DNA from 3 places in the Serratia sp. GW822-FHT06D09 genome. Region 2 is predicted to be linked to each of the others. Evidence: predicted binding sites of a transcription regulator. Region 2 holds the regulator's gene; each other region holds the start of a gene.

Region 1 (5,825 bases), on a different contig from region 2:
GCTGGGGAAAAAAGGCGGCCAGCATCCCGATGCTCGCCAGCAGAATGTCGATCATTTCTGTTTGCGCATCGAACCTTTCAACGAGGGCGAACTGTTAGCGTATTTGCGATCGCAGGGGATCAGCGTTGATCCCCCCGAATGCCGATTTGGCGCAGAGGGCGACGGGCCGTCTCTCTATTTCACCGATCCAGACGGCAATCGCGTGGAGCTGAAAGGCCCTGCGGCGTAGCGTCGCAAGGATATTCCGCAGAGTTGAATGATTGGCTCCCGTCGCCGGCTTAACCCTAGTGCCTGATACCGTGCAGCGCCATCAGCGCCTCGACGCAGGGCTGATGCTCAGCCACCCACCTGCGCGCCGTATTGTGCTGCTCCCACTTGATGTCCGTCAGGTGCGCCATGTCAAAACGCGGCATATCCTGCTGATCCAACGGATAAAGGTGCGGGCGTACGATTTCAAACATCGCCTGCCCGCAGGCTGAGATTGCCGCGATGACTTCGGGATCCTGCGTGGCAAGATCCTGTTTGAAGTAAAACCGGAAAGGATAAGCCGATGCAGGCGGCTGGACATGCCGGGAATCCAGCCCCAGGCTGCTGAGATAGGTATGCGTAAGCGAAGGAGCTTGCTCATTTGCGCTACGGGGGATCATGATCACCGGATAACTTTCCAGTACGCCGGTCTTGGGCGAATCTTGCTTGAAAATAGAGTTGAAGAACGCCTGATCGACCGGAATTTCCGACGTATCCATGCCATTTTCAAGCCGATCGCGATAATACTCGCGCATCTGCGAAGAGAACATCACGCCGTAGCCGCTTTTTCCTGTGGGTTGAATATCGATTTTGAGGAAATCGTAAACAGGTAATGCCTGGCTATCCGCTTCATGTTCCGCACGGCAAAAAACCGACAAATACGACAATTGCAATGAGGCAGTGGGCAGCGCAGAAGGATAATTGCTTTTAAACAGCGTATTGGCGCGGTTCAGGAACCAGGTCAGGGCTTCTGGACCACTGTGTGCCAGATCGTTGATATTGTTATAGCGCAGGAAACCATTGGCGTGGTTTTTTAATTCTGTAACCTGAAGTTCTGGGGTAATAGGTATTTGCCGAACAAAGAAAACGCCATTCATAATAATTTCTCACTCGAAAACATGAAAAATAATTATAGATGAGGTTTTTTCACTCGCTGTAAATAATAAAAATCAGGTTACCCACCATTAATTAAATCAATTTAGATAGAATAATTAAACTAAAAATAATACCAAAAAACTTGATTTACAAATAATTTAAATACCGCTAAATACAATAAATTGAATATCGACGAATTACTCTGTTTCGTACGGTGCGCATGATTTATTTATCGGTCTTACACCATAATTTTATTTGCTGCGTCGGTTCCGCCCGACGCAGCAAATGCCGGCTTTTACATCACCCCGGCAGAAATTATTGCTTTTGAGCCGCCAGCGCCTGAGCGCAAGCCCAGGCAGAACTCCAGGCCCACTGGAAGTTATATCCCCCCAGCCACCCTGTCACATCCACCACTTCGCCAATAAAGTACAGGCCCGGCACCTTGGCGGCCTCCATGGTCTTGGAGGACAGCTCTTTGGTGTCGACACCGCCGAGCGTCACTTCCGCCGTGCGGTAGCCTTCGGTACCGTTGGGTTGTACGCGCCAATTCTGCAAGATTTCCACCAACGCTGTCTGCTGCGTCGGGTTCAGTTGCTTTAATGTCGCTTCCGGCAGTTGGCCCAAGGTCTGCAAACATTCCACCAACCGCTTCGGCAGGTGCAGCGCCAGGGTGTTTTTCAGGCTTTGATTAGGGTGTGCCTGACGTTGCTCATTGAGGAAGCCCGCCAGATCAAGCGTAGGAAGTAAGTTAACACTCACAAACTCACCGGGTTGCCAGTAGCTGGAAAGTTGCAATACCGCCGGCCCGGACAGGCCACGATGGGTAAACAATATGCTTTCGCGGAAGCTGACGCCGTTTTCTGCGGTGATCACTGCCGGCACAGAGACGCCAGACAGGGTCTGCAAATGCTCCAACAGCGGTTTATGCAGCGTAAAAGGCACCAGCGCGGCGCGCGTCGGCAATACCTTCAGGCCAAACTGCTCCGCCAGCTTATAGCCGAACGGCGTCGCGCCCAGGCCCGGCATCGACAATCCACCGCTGGCCACCACAAGTGAGCGAGCGCTCACTTTCTCACCATTCAGCGCCAGTTCGAAGCCTTCTGCGGTTTTTTCTACGCCCAGCACTTCGCTGCGCAGGCGTGTCGTCACCTGACCCTGCTCACACTCTTTCACCAGGAGTTCGACCACCTGCTGCGCCGAGTCGTCGCAAAACAGTTGCCCCAGGGTCTTCTCGTGGTAGGCGATGCCATGACGGTTGATCAGATCGATAAAGTCCCACTGGGTGTAGCGTGCCAGCGCAGATTTGCAGAAATGCGGGTTATTCGACAGGTAAGCGGCAGGCTCCGTGTACATGTTGGTAAAGTTACAGCGTCCGCCGCCGGACATCAGGATTTTGCGCCCCGGTTTTTTGCCGTTGTCGAGCAGCAGCACCCGGCAGCCGAGTTGCCCTGCCTGCGCCGCGCAAAACATGCCCGCTGCGCCCGCACCTATTACCACGACATCAAACTGTTCCACCTGCGCCTCTCTGAATAAAAACCACAATCGCGACAAAAGGCCGCTATTTTACGCCGTATCGCTACCGGTAACCGACAACTTTACGGCGGCAGATTGTAAAGCCATGCCGCCCTCAACGCCATAGTAAGAAAATATTACAGCGAGACATTCAGCATAACGCGCTGATATTTCATGTATTTGTCATACCAACGCCATCATTTCGTCATATCGAAATCAAAAAAACGTCATATTTTCCTTTTCCCCGGCCCCGGTTGTCACTGATAATGCGCGGCGTTCATGTCCACAAACTGGCGTAACGCTTATGCTGCATTTGTTCGCTGGCCTGGATTTCCATACCGGCCTGATGTTAATTCTCGCATTGTTGTTCGTGTTGTTTTATGAAGCCATTAACGGTTTTCATGACACGGCCAATGCGGTTGCTACTGTAATTTATACCCGTGCCATGCGTTCGCAACTTGCGGTTGTGATGGCTGGCTTGTTCAACTTTCTTGGCGTTATGCTCGGCGGTTTGAGTGTTGCTTACGCCATTGTTCATCTGCTGCCAACCGATCTGTTGTTGAACGTCAGTTCAGCGCACGGATTAGCCATGGTGTTCTCCATGCTGCTGGCGGCTATCATCTGGAACCTCGGCACCTGGTATTTCGGTCTGCCGGCCTCCAGCTCTCATACGCTGATTGGCGCAATTATCGGTGTGGGTTTAACCAACGCACTGATGACCCACACTTCGGTAGTGGATGCGCTTAACGTCCCGAAAATGATCGGTATTTTCCTGTCATTGCTCATCTCGCCGCTGGTCGGCATGATGGTCGCCGGGTTGATGGTGTTTGCCTTGCGCCGCTATTGGAGTGGCACCAAGAAACGCCAGCGTATGCACATGACCCCTGCGGAACGTGAAAAGGTCGACGGCAAACGCAAGCCGCCGTTCTGGACCCGTATCGCACTGATCCTGTCTGCTATCGGCGTTAGCTTCTCGCACGGCGCCAACGATGGTCAGAAAGGCATCGGCTTGATCATGCTGGTGCTGATCGGCGTTGCGCCGGCCGGCTTCGTGGTCAATATGAATGCAACCGGCTATGACATCACCCGTACGCGTGATGCCGTGACCCACCTGCAGCAATATTACCAGCAGCACAGCGACGCCTTGGCGCACGTGGTCACTCTGACCCCACTGGTGCCAAGCCCGGATGAGGACGTCTCGCCGGATAAACCTATCGAGTTCCACTGTGACAGCGCGCGCGCCATGCCGGCGATTGAGCTGACCCAGGGCTTGCTGAACAATCTGCAAAGTTACGATCAACTGACGGTAGAACAGCGTAGTCATCTGCGCCGCCTGCTGATGTGCGTAACGGATACCGCAGACAAGATCGCCAAGCTGCCGGAAACCTCGGCCCAGGACCAACGTTTCCTGAAAAACCTGCGTCAGGATCTGCTGCAAACCGTTGAGTATGCACCGATCTGGATTATCGTCTCGGTTGCTCTGGCGTTGTCACTCGGCACCATGGTCGGCTGGCGTCGCGTCGCCACCACCATCGGCGAGAAAATCGGTAAGAAGGGCATGACCTACTCTCAGGGCGTGTCGGCTCAGATGACCGCAGCCTTGTCGATTGGCGTTGCCAGCTATACCGGCATGCCGGTTTCCACCACCCACGTACTCTCTTCGGCGGTAGCCGGGACGATGATCGTGGACGGCGGCGGTGTGCAAAGCAAAACCGTGAAGAACATCCTGTTGGCCTGGTTGTTAACCCTGCCAATCTCGATTCTGCTTTCCGGTTCGCTGTACTGGTTGGCGCTTAAGGTGATCTAAGCAGTTTGCCTGGTGAGAAAGGCGGCCCTGGTGGCCGCCTTTTCTTTGTCTGTTGCAGAAAGAATCGGCCGGATTCAATACCAAATCATCAGCGCAACCAGGCTGATCACCACCAGTCCGCACAGGGCTGAGGTCAGCATAAACTGCCCGCGCACACGCTCACAGCGGCGAATAAACTCCGGATCATGGTGCTCGACATAACGCTGCGAGAAGATATAGCGCACCAGCCGTATCTGCTTGCTCGGCTGGCCATGAGCGGTAAAGAAACCACCGCCGTCGACATATTGATACAGCAGCGGGTCACAGCCGCGCAGAACCACCAACAGCGCGCGCAGAGAAGAGTAATACCGCACCATGTTTAACACACACACCACACACAGAGCCCAAAACAGCGCGACGGTACTGATCATGATTGCCTCCTCAAGGCGTTGTTATCCACGGCGCTCCGCCGGGTCCAACTGCCCTACCTCTATCACCCATTACTGCTGGAGCTTACCGCTCCGATCCCCTTTGCACAGCACAGGCCGCGCATAACCCACCGCCTCTGGAAACACCCCATCGCCATGCAGATGCACACGCGCAGGTTTGATACAGAGGAGAAATGATAAGGCCTATAGTCATTATTGTAGGTTAATGAAACGCAAACTGGCCTGAGCAGTAGATAAAATTTACCGCAAGCCATCCATTTGTCATCCATCTATTGGTTATAACTGATAACCGCCCTGCCTGAGGCCGCCGGAGTTTTCCACTGCCCTAAAGGGCATTTGGGGCTATACTCTGTTTAAGAATGCTTATATTTCAATCGGTCAACCCAGCAACCGCATCATGGGCGATAGGCTTTTCTGCCCAGCGGGTGTAAAACTGACGGTAGGAAGATAAAGAGAGTTTTTTGATGCGGTGCAGTGTGATCGCCTCAACATATCATTGTGTTATCTGAATGATAAAATGAAACCTGAAGCGCCAGGCTGGTACGCTAAATGCCTGCTAACCTTTTAATCGGCATTATATGGAAGGAGTATTCTCATGGCTTACAAACACATTTTGATTGCGGTAGACCTATCCCCGGAAAGTAAAATCCTGGTGGAGAAAGCCGTATCTATGGCGCGTCCGTACAACGCCAAAGTTTCCCTGATCCACGTAGATGTTAACTATTCCGACCTGTATACCGGCCTGATCGACGTTAATCTCGGCGATATGCAAAAACGCATTTCCGAAGAAACTCACCACGCATTGACCGAACTGTCGCAGAATGCCGGCTATCCGATCACCGAAACCCTGAGCGGCAGCGGCGATTTGGCGCAGGTATTGGTTGATGCCATCAAGAAATACGATATGGACCTGGTCCTGTGCGGCCACCATCAGGATTTCTGGAGCAAGCTGATGT
Region 2 (5,825 bases):
ACCAGGAAGCTTTCACCGCCGGACAGGGTTCGAGTGTCGCGTAGTGCGTCCGCCTGCCAGGTGTCCACCACCTGCAATTCCAGTGCATCACTGGTTTTGCGCTGCAGCAGATAGCGGCCGTGCAACCGCCCCAGCTGGTTATTGGCCAGATACACCAGATGATCGAGCGTCAGTCCTTGGGCAAACTTACGGAATTTATCCCCCTCTTTGGAGCCGATGAGCTGATTGAGGTAGCTCCAGTCGTCGTACTGTTGCTGACTTTGGCTGATTTGCTCAAACAGCGACTGCTGATTGAGACGGCGCGCGGCATCACTTTCCAACTGGTTGCGCACTTCACCCTGTCGGAGCTGCAGAGTTTTGAGCTGCTGCGCCAGCGCGGCCAGATCCTGGCCCAGGGTTTGGGGATCGGCCTGGCTTTCATCCAGCCCTTCCGGACGCTGTTGGCGTTGCTGTTCCAGATTGGCTACGGCCTGGGTCAGCAGGGCGCTGGCTTCAACCTGTCGTTGCTGCAGCTGCTCTTTGCGCCGTTGCAATTGTTGGCGCTGATCGTCATTCAACAGGGCAGCGTTGAAGGCCGCTTCGTCGTCGAATTCGCTGGTGGACAACGCTTGCAGCCAATCTTGCTCCGCCTGTTGCAGCCGTTCGGCCAGGTGCAACAGCTGTTGCTGCAACCCGGTGAGTTGCCCGCCAAGACGATCGCGTTGTTCCTGCGCCTTCTGCCAGTGCTCTGCGGCCAGTTGTATAGCCTGTTCGCAGGCCGTCTGCCGGGCACGCAGCTGTTCACGCACCTGCACGATTTGCTGTTCGCCAAACAGCGCCAGCCGCTGCGTACGTTGTTCGCCCAGAGCTTGCTCTGCTTCTTGACGCTGTTGCTGCAGGCGTTGCTGCTGAGATTGGGCCTCGGCGTGGCTTTTTTCCAGCAGTTTGAAACGCTCGTCCAGCAGTGCCTTTTCTTGCTGCGCCTGTTGCTGCTGTGTCTGCAGTGCGGCCAACCGGTCTTTAGCCTGCTGTACCGCCTGGGCTGCCTGCTCGTGTTGCAGCAGACTGGCCTGAGCCTGACGCTCCTCATTGTCGCAGTCGCTTAACCACTGGCTAAGGCGAGCGGTGTCCTGCAGATCAAAATCAAACGCCAGAGGCGTGCTGAGGCTTTGCCATTGCTGACGATGAGCGGCCAGCTGTTGTTCATCTTGGCCGATAAGATGTTGCTGGCGCTGCAGTTGCTCTTTCAGGCTTTCGCAGCGGGTGCGCAGCTCGGTGCCCTGGGTGTACAAAGCCTCGGTTTTGACGCGCATATCGGCCAGACGCAGTGCTGTCTCAGAGGGTTTTACCGCCTGATACTGTTCGATGGCCGGATGCTCGGAAGATCCGCACAGTGGACAAGGTTCGCCGGTTTGCAGGCGAGCGCGTTCCGCCTCCAGGCTGACGATGCGTTGCTCCAGCTCAAGGGCTTTCTCTACGTCCGTCTGATGTGCTTTTTGCTGTTTGTACTGCTGGCGTGTTTCTTCAAGCTGCTTTTCAAGCTCGCTGAGCTGGGTCTGACGGGCCGTGAACTCCTTGCGTTGTTGTTCCAGACGTTCGCTGACCTGGCCAAACAGCGAGGAGAGGGTAAATAATTGCTGGCGCACCGGACGCAGCTCGGCCAGTTCGGTCTGACGTTGGCGCAGCGCAGTTAGGGGGGCTTGGGCTTCCAGCGCATTTTGCTGCTGTTGCTGCGCTGCCAGTGCGGCAGTGAGGCCGTTAAGCTGCTCCTGCTGCTGTCCGGCCTGGGCGGTGAGCCGGGCTCGTAAAACCTCAAGTTGTTCCAGCTCCGCTTGTTGCTGAGCGTACTGTTGCGTGGCGGCATCGCAGGCCTGTTGCAGTTCTGTCTGCGTTTTTTGCAACTGGGTTATCTGGTGGTCGAGCGGGACGATCTGCTCGTCGATCAGCCGTTGTTGGATCTGCTGGTGTTCGACATGCGCCTGCAGTTGAGCACGTGCTTGTTCCACTGCCTGCTGCAACGGGGTCATCTGGGCAAGCTGTTGCTCCTGTTGCTGCGTCAACTGGGCAATCTGCTGTTGTAGCGCCTGTTGATCGCTGCGGCAGCGGTTGCGTTCGTTGAGCAGTGGGCGCAGTTTCTCTGCCGGCTCGCTGCGCGCCAACTGCTGAAGCTGGGGTTCTGCTTCAGCCTGCTCCTGTTGTACGGCGCTCAACTGACGCTGGTATTCCTGCTGTTTCTGCTGCGTCTGCTGCCATTGCTGTAGCCAGTTTAACGCCCGTTGCTGACGCTGGGTCTGTTCGCTGAGGGCATTTTCCTGCGAACTGAGCTCCACGAGCTGGCTTTCCAGCTGTTGGCGCTGTTCTTCGTTCAGCAACTCAATGCCGCTGGCGCGCTGATGCAACGCGTCCAGATCGGTTTTGGCCTGTTTGTGCTGCTCGAAAACGCGCTCGGAAAGCTGGCCGTAAATCTCGGTGCCGGTCAACTCTTCCAGCAGTTCGGCCCGATCATTGGCATCGGCATTCAGGAAGGCAGCGAACTGCCCCTGAGACAACATCATCGATTTGGTAAAACGACCGAAATCCAGCCCGGTGATCGCAGCGGTAAGATCCAGCTTGTCGCGGACTTTATCGGCCAGGATTTTGCCGTCATCGCGCAGCGCCAGCTCCACCTTCGGCGCCTGCAGGTTGCCGTCCGGGGAGTTTTTGGCACGGCGCTGGCTCCAGAACGCGCGGTAACCGATGCCTTTAACCTCAAACTCGACCTCCGCCAGCGACTCGGCGGTGTGGCGGGTCATCAGCTCATTTTGGCTTGGCGTGACATTCAGGCGCGGCGTCTGGTGGTACAGTGCCAGACAGATGGCGTCCAGCAGGGTGGTTTTACCCGCGCCGGTGGGGCCGGTGATGGCAAATAATCCGTTGCTGGCGAAGGGCTCGGCGGTGAAGTCTATCTTCCATTCCCCCTGCAGCGAATTCAGGTTTTTTAATCTCAGGCTGAGGATTTTCATTGGTTCGGCTCCTGATCCTGGTGCCGTACGGCTTCGACCACCTGTTGGAACATCTGACTCATTCGCTGTTTGCGCGCTTCGGCCATCTCGGGTTCCTGCGCCAGCCGCCGCTCAAAGACCTCGGTGACGCTCAGTTCGTTGAGCGTTTCTTTGTCTTGCTGTTCAATGGCCTGGCGACGCTGCTCCTTACTGCGGCGCAGCAGCACGACCTCTACTGGTAGTTGATCGGCCAGCAACTGAATGCGACGCTGAATGTCGCTAAGGTAATCCTGGGTCGCCACTTCGATATCCAGCCATACCGGTAATTCACCCTGATAATCGGCGAACAGCCGTAATTGCTGCTCGATCTGCGCCAAATCTCCCTTAATGAGCTGCATCGGTTGGAAGCTTGGGATCTCCAACGCGCTGACCTGTTGCAGGGCACCCGCCGCGAAATCCACCATAAACACGCTTTTGGCCTTGCCCAACTCGTCAAAACTGAGCGGGATAGGGGAGCCGCTATAGCGAATATGTTCAGATTTGGCGACGTTTTGCGCGCGATGAATATGCCCCAGCGCGATGTAATCGGCCGGCGGGAACGCCTGTGCGGGGAAGGCATCCAGCGTACCAATATAGATGTCGCGCACCGAGTCGGACGTGGTGACGCCGACGGTGGTCAGATGGCCGGTAGCGACGATGGGCAGCGGCAAGCCCAGCGCATCACGGCGCGCACAGGCGGCCTGGTACAGGGTGTGATAGTGGTCGGCGATAGACTCTTGCAGCGCCTGCTGTTTTTGCACCCCGGACTCACCGGCGCGGCTGGTGAGCAGATCGCGCGGGCGCAGAAAAGGAATGGCGCACAATACCGCACCCGGTTGGCCGTCGCGTTGATTCAGCACCAGCACCTGTTGTTCGATTTCGCTCTGCGCATTGGCGATCACGGTGGTATTCAGGCAGGAAAGTAATTCACGCGATTCATTTAAGGTGGCCACGGAGTCGTGATTGCCGCCCAACACCACCAACTGGCAGCCGGTACGCTGCAGTTCCACCACGAAGCGGTTATACAGCTCGCGGGCGTAGCTTGGCGGCGAGCCGGTATCGAACAGATCCCCGGCGACGATCAGCGCATCCACCTGGTGTTGTTCGATCTGTTCGATCAGCCAGCGCAGAAATGCCTGATGCTCGGCGGCGCGGCTTTTGGTGAAAAAGTACTGGCCAAGATGCCAGTCAGAGGTGTGGATCAGGCGCATGACACTCCCGGGGCGATAGGGTAATGGCGGTGATTATAAAGGGCGTTGCGGCGGCTGTCGTGACGCAATCATTATGACAACTGAATGATTTTTCTTTGACGTTGGAAATAATCGCTATGCTTACTGCCTATAACAGCCCGCTTTTTTCATAAAAGTGTCACAAAACTGACGCATAATGGCGCCCGCAATCAACTGTGATCGCTAACACATTGGCAGGATTGACGATGGCAAGACGCATACTGGTGGTGGAAGACGAAGCGCCGATCCGTGAGATGGTGTGCTTTGTGTTGGAACAGAATGGTTACCAACCGTTGGAAGCTGAGGATTATGACAGCGCCGTGACGCGCCTGTCTGAGCCGTTCCCTGATTTAGTGTTGCTCGACTGGATGTTACCCGGGGGATCCGGCATTCAGTTTATTAAACATATGAAGCGTGAAGCGCTAACCCGCGATATTCCGGTGATGATGTTGACCGCGCGCGGTGAAGAAGAAGACCGGGTGCGCGGCCTGGAAGTCGGGGCGGATGATTACATCACCAAACCCTTCTCACCGAAGGAACTGGTGGCGCGCATCAAGGCGGTAATGCGCCGTATTTCACCGATGGCGGTGGAAGAAGTGATTGAAATGCAAGGGCTGAGCCTGGACCCTTCCTCACACCGCGTGATGGCTAACGAACAAGCGCTGGATATGGGGCCGACCGAGTTCAAGCTGTTGCACTTCTTTATGACCCATCCTGAACGCGTTTATAGCCGTGAGCAGTTGCTTAATCACGTCTGGGGCACTAACGTTTATGTGGAAGACCGCACCGTTGACGTGCACATCCGTCGGCTCCGTAAGGCGTTAGAGACCAGTGGTCATGACAAAATGGTTCAAACCGTTCGGGGCACCGGCTACCGATTCTCAACGCGCTACTGATCGCGCCGCGCTGGAGAATATGCCGTGTTAGAACGTCTATCCTGGAAGAGGCTGGCCCTGGAGCTGGCCCTTTTCTGCCTGCCTGCCTTACTGTTGGGGCTGATTTTCGGTTATCTGCCCTGGCTGCTGCTGGCCTCCGTGCTGGCGGCGTTGGTATGGAATTTCTACAATCAACTCAAACTTTCCCACTGGCTGTGGGTTGACCGCAGCATGACGCCGCCGCCTGGCCGCTGGAGCTGGGAACCGCTGTTTTACGGCTTGTATCAGATGCAGCAACGGAACCGTCGTCGGCGTCGTGAGCTGGCGCTGTTGATCAAACGCTTCCGTAGCGGAGCGGAATCGCTGCCCGATGCGGTAGTGATGACTACCGTCGAAGGCAATATCTTTTGGTGCAACGGGCTGGCGCAGCATTTGCTGGGTTTCCGCTGGCCGGAAGACAATGGCCAGCACATTCTCAACCTGTTGCGTTATCCGGAGTTCAGTCACTATCTGCAACAGCAGGAGTTCTCCCGCCCTTTGACGCTGCAACTGAATAACGAGCATTACGTCGAGTTTCGTGTGATGCCCTACTCCGAAGGGCAATTATTGATGGTAGCCCGCGATGTGACCCAGATGCGTCAACTGGAAGGGGCTCGGCGCAACTTCTTCGCTAACGTCAGCCACGAGTTGCGTACGCCGCTGACGGTATTGCAGGGTTACCT
Region 3 (5,825 bases), on a different contig from region 2:
CCGCATCGCCCTGACCGCTGCCGACCTGCTCGCCGATATACAGCATCGGTGCTTCATCAATTTCGCCTTCGCCGATCACGATGCGGCCATCGATATCCACTTTGTTGAGCATAATGCGCATTGCGTTGACCGCGGCGCCGTCGGCGGCATTCTTGTCGCCGCGTCCCAGCCATTTGTAGCCCGCCAGTGCGGCGGCTTCGGTAACACGGGAAAATTCGATGGCTAATTCACGTTTCATGGCAAAACCTGTCTGTGAGAAAGGAAGAAAATATCGGCAAAGTTTATCACAGCGGGCGACGGCGGGGGCGGGGCAAAAAAAACGCGCCGCCCGAAGGCAGCGCGTGATCAGGGTAACCAAGCAAAACAGCGTTAGTCGTGCTCTTCCCACGCTTGTGCGCGGGCAACCGCTTTTTTCCAGCCGCTATAACGGAAGTTACGCTCGGTAGTTTCAATGCTTGGACGGAACTCGCGTTCGATAACCGCCTTGCTCTTCACTTCATCCAGGTCATTCCAGTAGCCGATAGCCAGGCCTGCCAGGAATGCGGCACCCAGCGCAGTCGATTCACGCACTTCAGGGCGCTCGACACGGGTACCGAGGATGTCTGACTGGAACTGCATCAGGAAGTTGTTGGCGACCGCGCCACCGTCCACACGCAGCGATTGCAGACGGGTATTGGAGTCTGCCTGCATGGCATCCAGCACGTCGCGCGTCTGATACGCAATGGATTCCAGCGTTGCACGGATGATGTGGTTGCTGTTCGCTCCGCGGGTCAGGCCGAAGATCGCGCCACGGGCATACGGGTCCCAGTAAGGAGCGCCCAGGCCGGTGAAGGCCGGGACCACATACACGCCGTTGCTGTCTTTCACCTTGGTGGCGAAGTACTCGGAGTCGGCCGCATCGCTGATCAGTTTCAGTTCGTCGCGCAACCACTGGATAGAAGCACCGCCGATGAACACAGCACCTTCCAGTGCGTAATTCACTTCGCCGCGTGGGCCGCAGGCGATGGTGGTCAACAGGCCGTGGCTTGAGCGTACCGCTTCTTTACCGGTGTTCATCAGCAGGAAGCAGCCGGTACCGTAGGTGTTTTTCGCCATGCCCGGTTGAACGCACAGCTGGCCGTACAGCGCCGCCTGCTGGTCACCGGCGATACCGGCGATAGGAATACGCGTACCGCCTTTACCACCGATGTTGGTCTGGCCATACACTTCAGAAGAAGGGCGGACTTTAGGCAGCATGGCGCGTGGGATATCCAGCGCTTCCAGCATGCGGTCATCCCAATCCAGCTCATGGATGTTGAACATCATGGTACGTGAGGCGTTGGTGTAATCGGTCACATGCACCCGCCCTTGGGTCATTTTCCACACCAGCCAGGTATCGACGGTACCGAACAGCAGCTCGCCGCGTTTGGCGCGTTCGCGGGCGCCTTCAACGTTGTCGAGGATCCATTTTACCTTGGTGCCGGAGAAGTATGGGTCAACCACCAGGCCGGTGTTGTGACGGATGTACTCTTCCAGGCCGTCACGCTTGAGCTTTTCGCAGATGTCGGCGGTGCGGCGGCATTGCCAGACGATGGCGTTGTAAATCGGTTTGCCGGTCTCTTTTTCCCAGACGATGGTGGTTTCACGCTGGTTGGTGATGCCGATACCGGCGATCTGATCGGAATTGATATCGGCTTTCGCTAGCACTTCCACCAGCGTGGAGCTCTGTGATGACCAGATCTCCATAGGATCATGCTCAACCCAGCCGGCTTTTGGGTAAATCTGCGTGAACTCGCGCTGGGATACCGCAACAATGTTGGCATCGTGGTCGAGCACTACGGCACGTGAACTGGTGGTACCCTGGTCGAGAGCGACAATGTATTTTTTTTCTACAGTCATGATCTTAGTCCTGCTGTTGTTAACCGTTTTAAAACTGTGCCAATCACGCTTTACGCTGCTGGGCCTTGGCGGCGGGTTGTTCTTCGTCTACACAAACGTCACACGGCAGATTGCGGCCAATGAGCATGCGGTAGCCGAAGGCACCCAGGCAGGCACCGATGATTGGACCAAAGATTGGCACCAGGAAGTACGGAATATCACGTGCACCGGTGAAGGCCACTTTGCCCCAGCCGGCCAGATAAGCGAACATTTTCGGACCGAAGTCACGCGCCGGGTTCAGCGCAAAGCCGGTTAATGGTCCCATAGAGGCGCCGATCACGGCAATCAGAATACCGATCAACAGCGGGGCCAGCGGGCCGCGCGGGATGCCGTTGCCGTCATCGGTCAGCGCCAGGATCAGGCACATCAGGATTGCGGTAATGACCGTTTCAACCAGGAACGCCTGGCCAACGGAAATGTGCGCATTCGGGTAGGTAGAGAAGATGCCGGCCAGGGCCAGGCTTTCGTCGCTGCCGCGTACCATATGATTGGCCGCTTCGAAATCGAAGAACAGGTTGTAGTACAACCCGTAGACCAGGGCTGCTGCACAGAAGGCTCCGGCGATCTGCGCGACAATGTAAGGCAGTACTTTGCGTCCGTCAAAGCAGGCGAACAACCACAGCGCAATGGTCACGGCCGGGTTGAGGTGCGCGCCGGAGATGGCAGCGGTCAGATAGATGGCCATGGCGACGCCCAGGCCCCAAATGATACTGATTTCCCATTGGCCGAAGCTGGCGCCTGCCAGTTTCAGCGCGGCAACGCAGCCTACGCCAAAAAAGATCAACAGACCGGTGCCGAGGAACTCAGCGATGCACTGGCCTTTTAGGGTCGGACTGGTGGTTTGGCTCATAATGTTGTTGTCCTGCAAAACGGCGGTTATAGGTTTATAGGCTCGGAAGGTGTATCGATCCGTCCTAGGGGTACAGTTTTTTTCATCTCGTCCAATTATTAATTGAGGACGTGATGTAAATTTATCGTTAACGAACATAAACGAGAAATAGCGAAATCAAAATGTGTGTGCTTCGTCATAAAATTGAGCGAATTCGCGTCGTTTTGTGTTCTTTCTGCTCCATAAAACTGTGATCTGACCAGTGCTTTTATCCCCGACTGTTAACAAATCAATTTATGACCGAGAGGCATTTTCGGTTTTTGCTGATGGTGGGGGCAGGAAAATTGCAACAGACTGCGCGATGAGCCGGATGTTGCTAGACAGCCGGGGACAGGCTACTTACAATCGTTTTTATCGAAAGAAGCGTTTTATCGAGACAGGCGCGTTATTTTCAATAAAAGCGTGTGTCACTTGGCGCGATGCATATTCGCAGCAGTTGCAACCTGAGTTGCGGCCGTTACCTATAGATGTACGCCTTGCTATCATGAGGGGACTGAAGAATGTCATTTGAAGTATTTGAGAAATTGGAATCAAAAGTTCAGCAGGCGATCGATACCATCACCCTGCTGCAGATGGAAATTGAAGAGCTGAAAGAAAAAAACAATACTCTGTCTCAGGAAGTTCAGGCTGCCTCCGGCAACCAGGAATCGCTGGTACGCGAGAACCAGCAACTGAAAGAAGAGCAGCACGTATGGCAAGACCGCCTGCGCGCGCTGTTGGGCAAAATGGAAGAAGTCTGATTCCGTATTGCACGATCGAAAAGGGCGCCTGAGGCGCCCTTTTTCATGTCGGAAGATTACTCGATATCGAGCGGGTCTTCGGACAGAATAATACCGGTGTTGTCGGCATACAGATGATCGCCGGAGAAGAAGGTCACGCCGCCAAAGTTTACGCGGATGTCGCTTTCGCCGATGCTTTCACTGGCGGCGCCGACCGGAATGGCCGCCATCGCCTGAATGCCGATGTCCAGTTCTTCCAGATCGTCCACCTGGCGTACCGCACCGTAAACCACGATGCCTTCCCATTCGTTCTGGGTAGCCAGGCGCGCCAGTTCTGCGTTGATCAGGGCACGGCGAACCGAACCACCGCCATCAATCACCAGAACACGGCCGCGACCGTTTTCTTCAAGCAGCTCGAATAACAGGCCGTTATCCTCAAAGCATTTCACCGTAGTGATTTGCCCGCCAAATGAAGTACGCCCGCCAAAATTGGAGAATAGAGGTTCAACAACGTTTACCTCTTCATGATAGATGTCGCAAAGTTCGGAAGTATCGTATTTCATAGGATTTTACGTCTGTTTGCCGCTGGAATAACCAGTATATCCCTTTATCCGCCCTGTTGGCAAAATCATCAGTTCGATGGCTAACTGAGCACCACGCCAATCGCGAACAACACATTGGCCAACAGCGCCGCTTTGACCATATGTTCCAGCATCGGGCGCATGCCTGCCGGCGTTGGATCGCGTAACACGCGCAGGCCGTGGCGCACCAGTAACGGGATAGCCAGGACAAACAGCCAGCCCCACGGGCTATGTAGGTTAAGCAGCGTGAACAGCGCGAAGCAGGCTACTGCGCCGATCAGCAGCGCCACGTGGTAATAGCGTGCATTCTGTGGCCCAAGGCGTACCGCCAGCGTATTTTTGCCGTTGGCGCGGTCGCTTTCGATATCGCGCAAATTATTGATGTTCAGCACCGCGGTGGCCAGCAGGCCGCAGGCCGTGGCCGGCAACATCACGATACTGTCGAACGCATGGGTTTGCAGGTAGTAGGTGCCTGCCACGCTCAGCCAGCCAAAGAACACCAGCACCGAAATGTCACCCAGCCCCAGATAGCCATAGGGTTTGGTGCCGACGGTATAGGTAATGGCGGCGACGATAGACAGCCCGCCCAGCACCAGGAAGCCCACCACGTCGCTGGGTTGTTCGCAGGCCACGGCGATCAATGAACAGCCGGCAATCGCGATCAACACTACCGTCACCACCAGCGCGCGCTTCATTTGTGCCTGGGTGATCATGCCTTTCTGCATGCCGCGCAACGGCCCGATGCGATCTTCTTTATCGCTGCCTTTTACCGCATCGCCATAGTCGTTCGCCAGGTTGGAGAGGATTTGCAGCAGGCCAGCAGTCAGGAGTGCCAGCAGCGCCACGCCGGGTTTCAGGCTGCCTTGCCAGGCGGCAATGGCGGAACCGACGACGATCGAGGCAAAGGCCAGCGGCAGGGTGCGCGGTCGTAAACTTTCAAGCCAGGCTCTGGCCGGGGAGGTGGTAGTTGATGAGCTCATTTTTCGCTTCAGAGTTAGTGGCTGTGTCCGTTAGAAATAATTGTGGGAGGCAATGCCTCCCACAGATGACTGACTGGACATGATTGAGCGATTATAGGATAAAACGACTCAAATCTTCATCCGCTACCAGTTCATCCAGATGATTACGTACGTAATCCGCATCAATTGTAATGGATTGACCATTAATTTCACTCGCATCATAGGAAATATCTTCCATCAGACGCTCAAGCACGGTGTGCAAACGACGCGCGCCGATGTTTTCGGTGCTTTCGTTAACCTGCCATGCGGCTTCTGCGATGCGGCGGATGCCATCGGCGGTGAAGTCGATATTGACGCCTTCGGTACCCATTAGCGCTTTGTACTGCTCGGTCAGCGACGCGCTTGGCTCGGTCAGGATGCGCTCGAAATCTTCGGTGGTCAGCGCCTGCAATTCAACGCGGATCGGCAGGCGGCCCTGCAGTTCCGGGATCAAATCTGACGGGCTGGCGGTCTGGAATGCGCCGGAGGCGATAAACAGAATGTGATCGGTTTTCACCATGCCGTGCTTGGTGGAGACGGTACAGCCTTCCACCAGTGGCAGCAGATCGCGCTGAACGCCTTCACGTGACACGTCCGGGCCGGAGCTCTGGCCACCGCGCTTACAGATTTTGTCGATCTCGTCGATAAACACGATGCCGTGCTGTTCAACCGCTTCAATCGCCTGTTCTTTCAGCTCTTCCGGGTTCACCAGTTTGGCCGC

Evidence for each region. Region 2 encodes PhoB, which activates phosphate uptake and scavenging genes when phosphate is short. Its sites were predicted from a motif close to CTGTCATAAAACTGNCNNAT; they were not measured.
Region 1: pitA (inorganic phosphate transporter PitA) is a predicted target of PhoB. The motif match lies at 2,914-2,933, and genes of this name have one in related genera.
Region 3: AC1RKG_RS22690 (MIP/aquaporin family protein) is a predicted target of PhoB. The motif match lies at 2,984-3,003, and genes of this name have one in related genera.

What each region holds. Positions count from the first base shown of each region.
Region 1 covers NZ_JBXALO010000012.1:24,077-29,901, reverse strand. Annotated here, with positions in the region: gene AC1RKG_RS21865 (VOC family protein) at 1-229, shown strand, start outside; gene AC1RKG_RS21860 (putative oxygenase MesX) at 285-1,124, opposite strand; gene AC1RKG_RS21855 (BaiN/RdsA family NAD(P)/FAD-dependent oxidoreductase) at 1,438-2,637, opposite strand; gene pitA (inorganic phosphate transporter PitA) at 2,939-4,441, shown strand; gene uspB (universal stress protein UspB) at 4,516-4,851, opposite strand; gene uspA (universal stress protein UspA) at 5,465-5,825, shown strand, end outside.
Region 2 covers NZ_JBXALO010000005.1:285,027-290,851, reverse strand. Annotated here, with positions in the region: gene sbcC (exonuclease subunit SbcC) at 1-2,981, opposite strand, end outside; gene sbcD (exonuclease subunit SbcD) at 2,978-4,210, opposite strand; gene phoB (phosphate response regulator transcription factor PhoB) at 4,435-5,124, shown strand; gene phoR (phosphate regulon sensor histidine kinase PhoR) at 5,149-5,825, shown strand, end outside.
Region 3 covers NZ_JBXALO010000013.1:85,329-91,153, forward strand. Annotated here, with positions in the region: gene glpX (class II fructose-bisphosphatase) at 1-238, opposite strand, end outside; gene glpK (glycerol kinase GlpK) at 370-1,878, opposite strand; gene AC1RKG_RS22690 (MIP/aquaporin family protein) at 1,922-2,767, opposite strand; gene zapB (septal ring assembly protein ZapB) at 3,307-3,546, shown strand; gene rraA (ribonuclease E activity regulator RraA) at 3,603-4,088, opposite strand; gene AC1RKG_RS22705 (1,4-dihydroxy-2-naphthoate polyprenyltransferase) at 4,169-5,086, opposite strand; gene hslU (ATP-dependent protease ATPase subunit HslU) at 5,178-5,825, opposite strand, start outside.